Regions from separate parts of the Actinoplanes sp. NPDC051537 genome, predicted to be linked through region 2. Evidence: predicted binding sites of a transcription regulator. Region 2 holds the regulator's gene; the other holds the start of a gene.
The links. Region 2 encodes HrcA, which represses chaperone genes, less so after heat shock. Its sites were predicted from a motif close to GGTTNGCACNCTCNNNNNGAGNGTGCNAACC; they were not measured.

Region 1 (4,897 bases), on a different contig from region 2:
TCGCCGTGTAGGACCACAGGCAGGCCGTCCAGTAGGCGGGCCAGAACAGCGGTCCGAGCCACGCGTACTGCCCGGCGTGCCGGCTCTCGTGGCCGAACAGGGCCGAGCGCTCGTCCGCGAGCAGCCACTCGGCGCTGCGCCGGCACATGATCACCGAGCCGACCGTGAAGCAGGTGGCCGGCGGCGCCTTGCGGCGGTAGTTCTCGCCGATCAGGATGCCGTCGCGGCCGCGCCGGACCCGGGCGCCGCCGAGCACGGCGACGATCAGGCCCACGGCGGTGGTGGCATTGGCGGCGGTGACCGCGGTGCGCAGGTGATGCCGCCGCATCAGATGCGCCGGCGCATGCGCAGCTCGGTGAGGGCGGGGAGCACCGGATGCGGCACGCGCTCGCCGGTGTCTTCAAATCCCAGCTTCTCGTACGCGCGAACGGCCCGCCCGTTGCCGACGACCACCTCGAGCATGAGGCTCTCCCGGCCGCACGAGCGGGACCAGGCGGCCACCGCCTCGACCAGCTCGGCCAGCACCTTGCCGCCGCGGTGTGCCGGCGTCACGTAGACCGCGAACACCACCGTCGACTCGGGCTCCTCGGGCAGGACGGTGCCGCCGGCGTGGCCGATCAGCCGGCCCCGGCCGCCCGGGTCGGCCACGAACTGGGCGGTCTGGCAGCCGGTCGCGGCCTGGGCGAGGCGCCGCCGGAAGGCCTCGTGCGGGCGGGCCGCGGCCTGGGCGAGGGTCTCGAGGAACGCGAGCGGGGTGTCGGCCAGCATCTCCAGGCGCAGGGCACGCATCCGCGCGGCGTCGTCGACGGTCACCCGGTGCACGCGCCAGCTGTTCACGGTGTTCTCCCTACCCTGTGCCGGGGTCGGCGGCAACCCGCTTGGCCGGAACCGGACGGGTGGCGGACCGGCGCCGGGTTGGGGCAAGGTGTGTCGATGGACGAGGGCGAGGACCGCTTCACGATGGTCGAGGGCCCGGTGGTGACGGCCGCCGACCCGTGGGACCCCGAGTCGCGTACGGCCGAGCTGAGTCACCCGGCGGCGTTGATTCTCGACGAGAACGACCCGCTGGTCCCGCCGCCCGGCCCGGTCCCCGTGATCACTCGCGCCCGGGGCGTCCTCCGGCGCTGCGCGACCCTGCTGCTGGCCGTCGGCGCGCTCGCCGCGGTGCCCATGCACTTCTTCGTCGGCCGGGTCGACGACACCGTGATCGCCGCGCCCGCCCTCTCCGATCTGCTCGGCGGCTTCGGCCTGCTGCTGCTCCCGCTGATGTGGCTGGCCTACTTCACGGTCTCGGCGCTGCCGCTGGTGATCTGCCTGGCCGGCGTGGTGGCGGTCGCGCTCGCCGAGGCGGCCACCGGCTCGCGGCCGTCGCCGCGGACGGTCTGGTGGCTGGTCGCCTACCGCCTGCGCCCGCTCTGGCTCTGGTTCGCGCTCTTCGGCGTGGTGACCCAGGCGCTGCCGCTGCTGCTCACCACCGACACGCTGGGCCTGGCCGTGGCGGCGCCGCTCACGGTGCTCTCGACCGGGGTGCTCACCTTCACCGGCATGCTCGGCTGCGTGGTGCTGATCGAGCGCGGGCACGGGCCGCGCCGGGCCGCGCATCTGTGCTCGAAGGGCTCGCTCACGGTTCCGGCCCTCGCCTCGCTCGCGGTCACCGTGCTGCCCCGGCTGGCCGACGCGGCGTGGGGCGCGCTGGCGTCGACCGTCGTGGCGGTGGCGGCGGTTCTGCTCTGGGCGATCACGGCCGTGCTGGCGTACGCGCAGGCCCGCCGAGCCGAAGGCCCGGTGACCAGCCGATCCCTGTTCGCCGAGCTCTCCCGGCCGGAGCTGGACTGATCCGCGCAAGGTGGCGTTTCCTTGCACTCGCCCCCCGGGAGTGCTAAACAAGTCATTGGCACTCGCGACTGGTGAGTGCCAAGCAGGTCGGGACGGTGGGGTTCCGGTCGCGGCGCCGCCATCGGCGCCGGGGCACGGGGCCGGTCGTCGCGGGCTATCCGGCTCGGCCTGAGGACGTCACATCGCCAGGTGGTGACGTCCGCAGAGTTCCGCAATGTGCGGGCCCATGCGGCCCCCACCGCGAATGTCCAGGAGGACAACGCCGTATGGCCAAGATCATCGCATTCGACGAGGAAGCTCGTCGGGGCCTCGAGCGGGGCATGAACCAGCTCGCCGACGCCGTCAAGGTGACGCTCGGCCCCAAGGGCCGCAACGTCGTGCTCGAGAAGAAGTGGGGCGCCCCCACGATCACCAACGATGGTGTATCCATCGCCAAGGAGATCGAGCTCGAGGACCCGTACGAGAAGATCGGCGCCGAGCTGGTCAAGGAGGTCGCGAAGAAGACCGACGACGTCGCCGGTGACGGCACGACGACGGCGACCGTCCTGGCCCAGGCGCTGGTTCGTGAGGGCCTGCGCAACGTGGCCGCCGGCGCCAACCCGATGGCCCTGAAGCGGGGCATCGAGGCCGCCGTCGCGAGCGTCTCCGAGGGTCTCACGCAGATCGCCAAGGACGTGGAGACGAAGGAGCAGATCGCCTCCACCGCCTCCATCTCCGCCGGTGACTCCACGGTCGGCGAGATCATCGCCGAGGCCATGGACAAGGTCGGCAAGGAAGGCGTCATCACCGTCGAGGAGAGCAACACCTTCGGCCTCGAGCTCGAGCTCACCGAGGGCATGCGCTTCGACAAGGGCTACATCTCGGCGTACTTCATGACCGACGCCGAGCGGATGGAGGCCGTCTTCGACGACCCCTACATCCTCATCGCGAACAGCAAGATCTCCGCGGTCAAGGACCTCCTGCCGATCCTCGAGAAGGTCATGCAGGGCGGCAAGCCGCTGGTCATCATCGCCGAGGACGTCGAGGGCGAGGCCCTGGCGACCCTGGTGGTCAACAAGGTGCGCGGCACCTTCAAGTCCGTCGCCGTCAAGGCCCCGGGCTTCGGTGACCGCCGCAAGGCCATGCTGGAGGACATCGCCATCCTGACCGGTGGCGCCGTCATCAGCGAGGAGGTCGGCCTCAAGCTCGACGGCGCCGACCTGAGCCTGCTGGGCACCGCTCGCAAGGTCGTCATCACCAAGGACGAGACCACGATCGTCGACGGCGGCGGTGACGCCGAGCAGATCCAGGGCCGGGTCAACCAGATCCGCGCCGAGATCGAGAAGTCGGACTCCGACTACGACCGTGAGAAGCTGCAGGAGCGCCTGGCCAAGCTGGCCGGCGGCGTTGCGGTCATCAAGGTCGGCGCGGCCACCGAGGTCGAGCTCAAGGAGCGCAAGCACCGCATCGAGGACGCCGTTCGCAACGCGAAGGCGGCCGTCGAGGAGGGCATCGTCCCCGGTGGTGGCGTCGCGCTCGTGCAGGCCGGCAAGACCGCGTTCGAGAAGCTGGACCTGGTCGGCGACGAGGCGACCGGCGCGACGATCGTGAAGCTCGCGCTCGACGCCCCGCTGCGTCAGATCGCCGTGAACGCCGGCCTCGAGGGCGGCGTCGTGGTCGAGAAGGTGCGCAACCTCGACGCGGGTCACGGCCTCAACGCCGCGACCGGCGAGTACGTCGACCTGCTGGCCGCGGGCATCATCGACCCGGCCAAGGTCACCCGCTCGGCGCTGCAGAACGCCGCGTCGATCGCCGCGCTGTTCCTCACCACCGAGGCCGTCGTGGCCGACAAGCCCGAGAAGAACCCGGCCCCGGCCGGCGCCCCGGGCGGCGGTGACATGGACTTCTGAGTCCAGTCAGTTTTACCGAACGGGCGGGTCGCTTCGGCGGCCCGCCCGTTTCGCTTTGCCCGCCCGGCCGCGACCCATGGCGCTGCTCGCCCGGCGCGGCCCATCGCGTGGCCGTCGCTCTGCTTACCTATGCGCGCGTGGCCGTCGCTCTGCTTACCCATGCGCGCGTGGTGGTCGCTCTGCTTACCCATACGCGCGTGGGCTTTGCTCTGCTTACCTATGCGTGCGTGTGGCCTGTCGCTCTGCTTACCCATACGCGCGTGGCCGTCGCTCTGCTTACCTGCGTGCGGGTGGCGGTCGCTCTGCTTACCGATACGCGCGCGGGTGGGCCTCGGGGCGCGATTTCTTGGCCGGCGGGAGTGGCAGCCAGCAGAGCAGGCCGCCGACGGTGAGCGCGAGGACGCCGGCCTTCAGGACGGCGAGGGTGTCGCGACCGGTGATCGGCAGGCTGGCGGCCGCGGTGATGCGGATGGTCACGGTCGCCTCGGCGGTGCCGCCCCGGCCGTCGGCGACGGTGTAGCCGAAGGCGTCCGTGCCCTCGGCGGCGGCGGTGTAGATCACGGTTCCGTCGGGGGCGGCGCGCGCGGTGCCGTGGGCGGGGTGGTCCAGGCGCGTCACGGTGAGCGGGTCGCGGTCCGGGTCGTGGTCGTTGAGGGCGGGGCGCAGCGTGACGGTGTCTCCGGCCAGCACCGTGACCCGGTCGTCGGTCGCCACCGGGGGCCGGTTGACGGCGGGCGGCGAGGTCGGTGGCGGCAGGGTGATGGTGACGGTCACCGAGGCCTGCGCCACGTTGCCGTCGGCGTCCACGACCTCGTACGTGAACGTGTCGACGCCGGTGAAGCCCGGATCCGGCGTGTAGGTCACCGTGCCGTCGGGGTTCAGGACCGCGGTGCCGTGCTGGGGCTGCCCGATCGATCGCACGGTGACCGAACGGCCGTCGCGCGCGGTGCTGGGGAGCGCGATCCCGACCGCTGCGCCCGGCTTTCCGGTCACGGCGCGGTCCGGCACCGTCGGCGGCGTCCCGACCACGACCGTGACCTGGGCGCTGGTCCGATGGCCGGCGTCGTCGGTGGCGGCGTAGAGGAAGGTCGCCACCCCGTTGAAGCCGTCCGGCGGGGCGTAGCGCACCGACCGCCCGGCGACGGCGGCCGTGCCGCGGTCGGGCCGGCCGA
Region 2 (4,897 bases):
GGCGAACCCGTACCCGCGGACGGCTCGCTTCCGCCCGAGGCGGCGGCTGATGCCGGTAAAAACGGATTTGCGGTGTACGTGCACGTGCCGTTCTGTGCCAGCCGATGCGGCTACTGCGACTTCAACACCTACACGGCCAGTGAGCTCGGCAGCGGTGTCAGCCGCGAGACCTACGCCGACTCGGTGCTCGCGGAGTTGGCAAGGGCCCAAAACACGATAAAACCGGAAAAGGTGGACACCGTGTTTGTCGGGGGCGGCACCCCGACCCTGCTGAGCGCCGACGACCTGAGCCGCATCCTCGAGGGCATCGACAAGGCGTGGGGCCTCGCGCCGGACGCCGAGATCACGACCGAGGCCAACCCGGAGTCGGTCGACCCGCAGTATCTGCGCCGGCTGCGGAGCAACGGCTTCACCCGGATCAGCCTCGGCATGCAGTCGTCGAGCCCGGCCGTCCTGCGGATCCTCGACCGCAAGCACACCGCGGGCCGGGCCCCGCAGGCGGCGCGGGAGGCGCGCGAGGCCGGGTTCGAGCACGTCAACCTCGACCTGATCTACGGAACGCCGGGCGAGACGGCGGACGACTTCGCCGCGTCGCTCCGCACGGTCGTCGACGCCGGTGTCGACCACGTCAGCGCGTACGCCCTGATCGTCGAGGACGGCACCCGGATGGCCGCCCGCATGCGCCGCGGCGAGCTGCCCTTTCCGTCCGACGACGTGGCGGCCGATCGCTACCTGGCGGCCGAGGCGGCGCTGACCGAGGCGGGTTTCGGCTGGTACGAGGTGTCCAACTGGGCGACCAGCGAAGCCGCGCGCTGCCGGCACAACCTGCTCTACTGGACCGGCGCCGACTGGTGGGGACTCGGGCCGGGCGCCCACAGCCACGTCGGCGGGGTGCGCTGGTGGAACGTCAAACATCCGGCGGCGTACGGGCAGAAGCTCGCCGCCGGGGTCTCGCCCGGGCACGCCCGGGAGATCCTCACCGACGAGGACCGTCGCGTGGAGGACATCATGCTGCGGGTACGCCTGCGCGACGGCATCCCGCTGGCCCGGGTCGACGCGGCCGGCGCCGAGCGGGCGCTGGACGACGGGCTGCTCGACCGCGAAGCGTACGGGCGCGGGAAGTTGATTCTGACCTTGCGCGGCCGCCTGCTGGCCGACGCCGTGATCCGTGACGTCGTGTGAGAGGTGAATGCGCCGGGCCCCCGACCCGGCGCTGCCACCTACTTGATGATCTGAACCGTCATCGGGTAGTTGTACGGCTCGTTGTTGCTGGCCTTCACGCCGGCGATGACGCCGAAGATGATCGCGATGAGCCAGGCCACCGGGCCGATGATGAAGCCGATGACCAGGCAGGTCGTCGCCCATCCGACCAGCGCGATGATCGACCAGAGGATCTGGAAGTTCAGCGCCTTGACCGCCTCGGCGCGCACCACCGGGGACTGGTTGCCCCGGGCCAGAAGCACGATCAGCGGCACGATCCAGCCCGAGCAGCCACCACCGAGGAAGGCGCCGGCCGCGCCGCCGAAGTGGTTGATCAGGATCCAGTTCTTGTCGTCGAGACCGGAACCGGGCGGCGCCGGGTTGTAACCGCCGCCGCCGTACGGCTGCTGCGGCGGGGGGTTGTAGCCGCCACCGGGCGGCGGGTTGTATCCCCCACCGGGCGGCGGGTTGTAGCCACCGGCCGGCGGCTGGTTGTAGCCACCGGAGGGCGGCGGCGCGTAACCTCCCGGCGGCGGGGGCGGTGACGACGGCGGCGGTGTCGAACCGGACGTCGGCTCGTTGCCCCCATAAGGGTTGAACGGCGCGGTGGGGTCGTTAGGGCTACCTTCACCGGGCGGGCGAGGTGGTTCAGTCATGGCTGACACCGTAGGACCGCAGCTCAATACGGTCGAGGGCGACATGCGGTACGAGTCGATGAATAGACAGTCCACTCGATCATCGCGTTGCCGCGCGCGGCGACGTAGACTGGCACTCTGTCATGGGGAGTGCCAGGTGCGTACCGAGGGAGGGGTCATATGAGTCTGGATGACCGCAAGCTCGAAGTGCTGCGGGCAATCGTCGAGGACTATGTCGAGACGCAGGAGCCCGTGGGCAGCAAGGCCCTGGTCGAGCGGCACCAGCTCGGCGTCTCCCCGGCCACCGTGCGCAACGACATGGCCGTGCTCGAGGAAGAGGGCTACATCCGCCAGCCGCACACCAGTGCCGGCCGGGTGCCCACCGACGCGGGCTATCGCCTGTTCGTCGACCGCCTCTCCAAGGTCAAGCCGCTCAGCCCGGCCGAGCGCCGGGCGATCGAGCGCTTCCTGATCGGCGCCGTCGACCTCGACGACGTGGTGCATCGCACGGTGCGGCTGCTCGCCCAGCTGACCCGGCAGGTCGCCGTCGTGCAGTACCCGTCGCTGGCCCGCTCGAGCGTGCGCCACCTCGAGCTCGTGCCGATCTCCACGACCCGGCTCATGCTCGTGATGATCGCCGACACCGGCCGCGTCGAGCAGCGGCTGGTCGAGCTGCCCGGGCCGGTCCCCGCCGACGACGTGACCGATCTCCGCCGCAAGGTCAACGAGAAGCTCGCCGGGCAGCGGCTCGCCGACACCCCGCCGCTGGTGCAGGGCCTGGTCGACGACTGCCCGCCCGGTCACCGCGGCACGATGGCGTGCCTGGCCAGCGTGCTGCTCGAGACCCTGGTCGAGCGCAGCGAGGAGCGTCTCATGCTCGCCGGAACGGCGAACTTGACACGGGGCGGTGTGCTGGACTTCCAAGGCACGCTGCGGCCGGTGCTCGAGGCGCTGGAGGAGGAGGTCATCTTGCTCAAGCTCATCGGTGACCTCGAGCCGAGCAAGACGCGCGTCCGGATCGGCGACGAGAACGAGATCGACAACCTGCGGTCGACGTCCGTGGTCAGCACGGGTTACGGCCCGGGCGCGACTATCGTGGGTGGGCTCGGTGTGCTCGGCCCCACCCGGATGGACTACCCCGGCACCATCGCCACGGTGCGCGCGGTGGCACGCTACGTCGGCGACCTGCTGGCACAGAATTGAGGACTCCGAACCCCGTGGCCAAGGATTACTACGGCATTCTCGGCGTGAGCCGGGAGGCGACCGACGACGAGATCAAGCGCGCCTATCGCAAGCTGGCTCGGCAGTACCACCCGGACGTCAACCCCGATCCGGAAGCGCACGAGAAGTTCAAGGACATCAACGCGGCGTACGAGGTCCTCTCCGACGACCAGAAGCGGCAGATCGTCGACCTCGGCGGCGACCCGCTCGCGCCCGGTGGCGGCGTGGGTCCCGGTGGCGCCGGCGGTCCGGGCGGCCCGTTCGTCGGCTTCCAGGACATCATGGACGCGTTCTTCGGCACCGCCGCCGGTGGTGGCGCCCGTGGTCCGCGCCCGCGCACCCGGCCCGGCGCCGACGCGATCCTGCGGCTCGAGCTCGACCTGGTCGAGACCGCCTTCGGCGTCGAGGCGCCGATCACGGTCGACACGGCGGTGCTGTGCACCCAGTGCTCCGGCGCCGGCACCGCGCCCGGCACCCACCTGGCCACCTGTGAGACCTGTGGCGGCCGTGGCGAGGTGCAGAGCGTGCAGCGCACGTTCCTCGGCCAGGTCGTCTCGTCCCGCCCCTGCTCGACCTGCCAGGGCCACGGCACGATCATCCCGCACCCCTGCCCGACCTGCGCCGGCGACGGCCGGGTGCGCACCCGCCGCTCGCTGACCGTGAAGATCCCGGCCGGCGTCGAGGACGGCATGCGCATCCGCCTGGCCCAGCAGGGCGAGGTCGGCCCCGGCGGCGGCACGGCCGGCGACCTGTACGTCGAGATCCACGAGCGGCCGCACGACGTCTACTCCCGCAAGGGCGACGACCTGCACTGCCGCGTGACGCTGCCGATGACGGCCGCGGCGCTCGGCACCCGCCTGACGATCAAGACGCTCGACAGCGAAGAGGCCATCGAGGTCAAGTCGGGCACCCAGCCGGCGTCGACGCTGCGGATTCGCGGCAAGGGCGTGCCGCACCTGCGCGGTCAGGGCCGGGGCGACCTCTTCGTGCACCTGGACGTGAGGACGCCGACCAAGCTGACCGCCGAGCAGGAGCGCATGCTGCGCGAGTTCGCCAAGACCCGCGGCGAAGACGTGGCCGAGCTGAGCAAGCAGGGCGGGTTCTTCAGCCGGATGCGCGACGCCTTCAACGGTCACTGATCCGGGTACGCTCCGTCGCCCCACCCGCTCGGCCCTTTCGTGGCCGTCGAGCGTGGTCCGGCGGGGATCGAGCAGGCCGGGGAGGTCCTCCCAGACGTCGGTGAGGCGCTCGCGGTTGTCCTCGTCGACGAAGCCCGCGGGGCCGGCGTCGACCCCGAGCCCGAAAAACTCGCCCGCGCCGAGGTCCAGCGGGTCCTGACCGGCGGAGGGGGCCAGGCCGTAACAGCCGTCACCGCCGGAGATGTCGAGCACCGCCGTCGCGCAGGAGAACGACCGTGTAGGGGGCGCCGGACTGGTCTCGTGCTTCGGCGGCCGCCCGCGAGATCGGATTGACGAGGCCGTCGTCCCAACCGTCGGCGTATACCGCCGCGAGCGTCGTTCCCATGGCCGGTGATCCTTGAAGGCGGACGACCTCTGGCGCGTATAGGTGAGCAGAGCTGCGCGTGGGCCGCCCGGTCGGCGGGCGGCCCGTCACGGCCAGCAGCGGTCAGGCGGTCCGGCGGGCGCTCATCGGGCGGGCGGCCCGTCACGGTCAGCAGCGGTCAAGGCGGTCCGGCGGGCGCTCATCGGGTGGGCGCACATCGGGCGGACGGCCCGTCACGGTCAGCGGGCGGTCGGCCGGCCTTTCAGCGGGCGGTCGAGCCAGCGACCAGCGGGCGGTCGGCCGGCCTTTCAGCGGGCGGTCAGGCCGGCGATCAGCTG

Region 1: the regulator HrcA is predicted to act here: its motif matches at 1,890-1,920, upstream of groL (chaperonin GroEL).

What each region holds. Positions count from the first base shown of each region.
Region 1 is NZ_JBVJIU010000012.1:308,426-313,322, reverse strand. Features, by position in the region: gene ACZ6TB_RS29585 (hypothetical protein) at 1-328, opposite strand, end outside; gene ACZ6TB_RS29580 (GNAT family N-acetyltransferase) at 328-789, opposite strand; gene ACZ6TB_RS29575 (hypothetical protein) at 934-1,836, shown strand; gene groL (chaperonin GroEL) at 2,103-3,725, shown strand; gene ACZ6TB_RS29565 (Ig-like domain-containing protein) at 4,032-4,897, opposite strand, start outside.
Region 2 is NZ_JBVJIU010000018.1:153,293-158,189, reverse strand. Features, by position in the region: gene hemW (radical SAM family heme chaperone HemW) at 1-1,182, shown strand, start outside; gene ACZ6TB_RS37220 (DUF4870 domain-containing protein) at 1,221-1,856, opposite strand; gene hrcA (heat-inducible transcriptional repressor HrcA) at 2,016-3,038, shown strand; gene dnaJ (molecular chaperone DnaJ) at 3,053-4,195, shown strand; partial or broken gene ACZ6TB_RS37205 (DUF4241 domain-containing protein) at 4,295-4,447, opposite strand; gene ACZ6TB_RS37200 (hypothetical protein) at 4,425-4,580, opposite strand.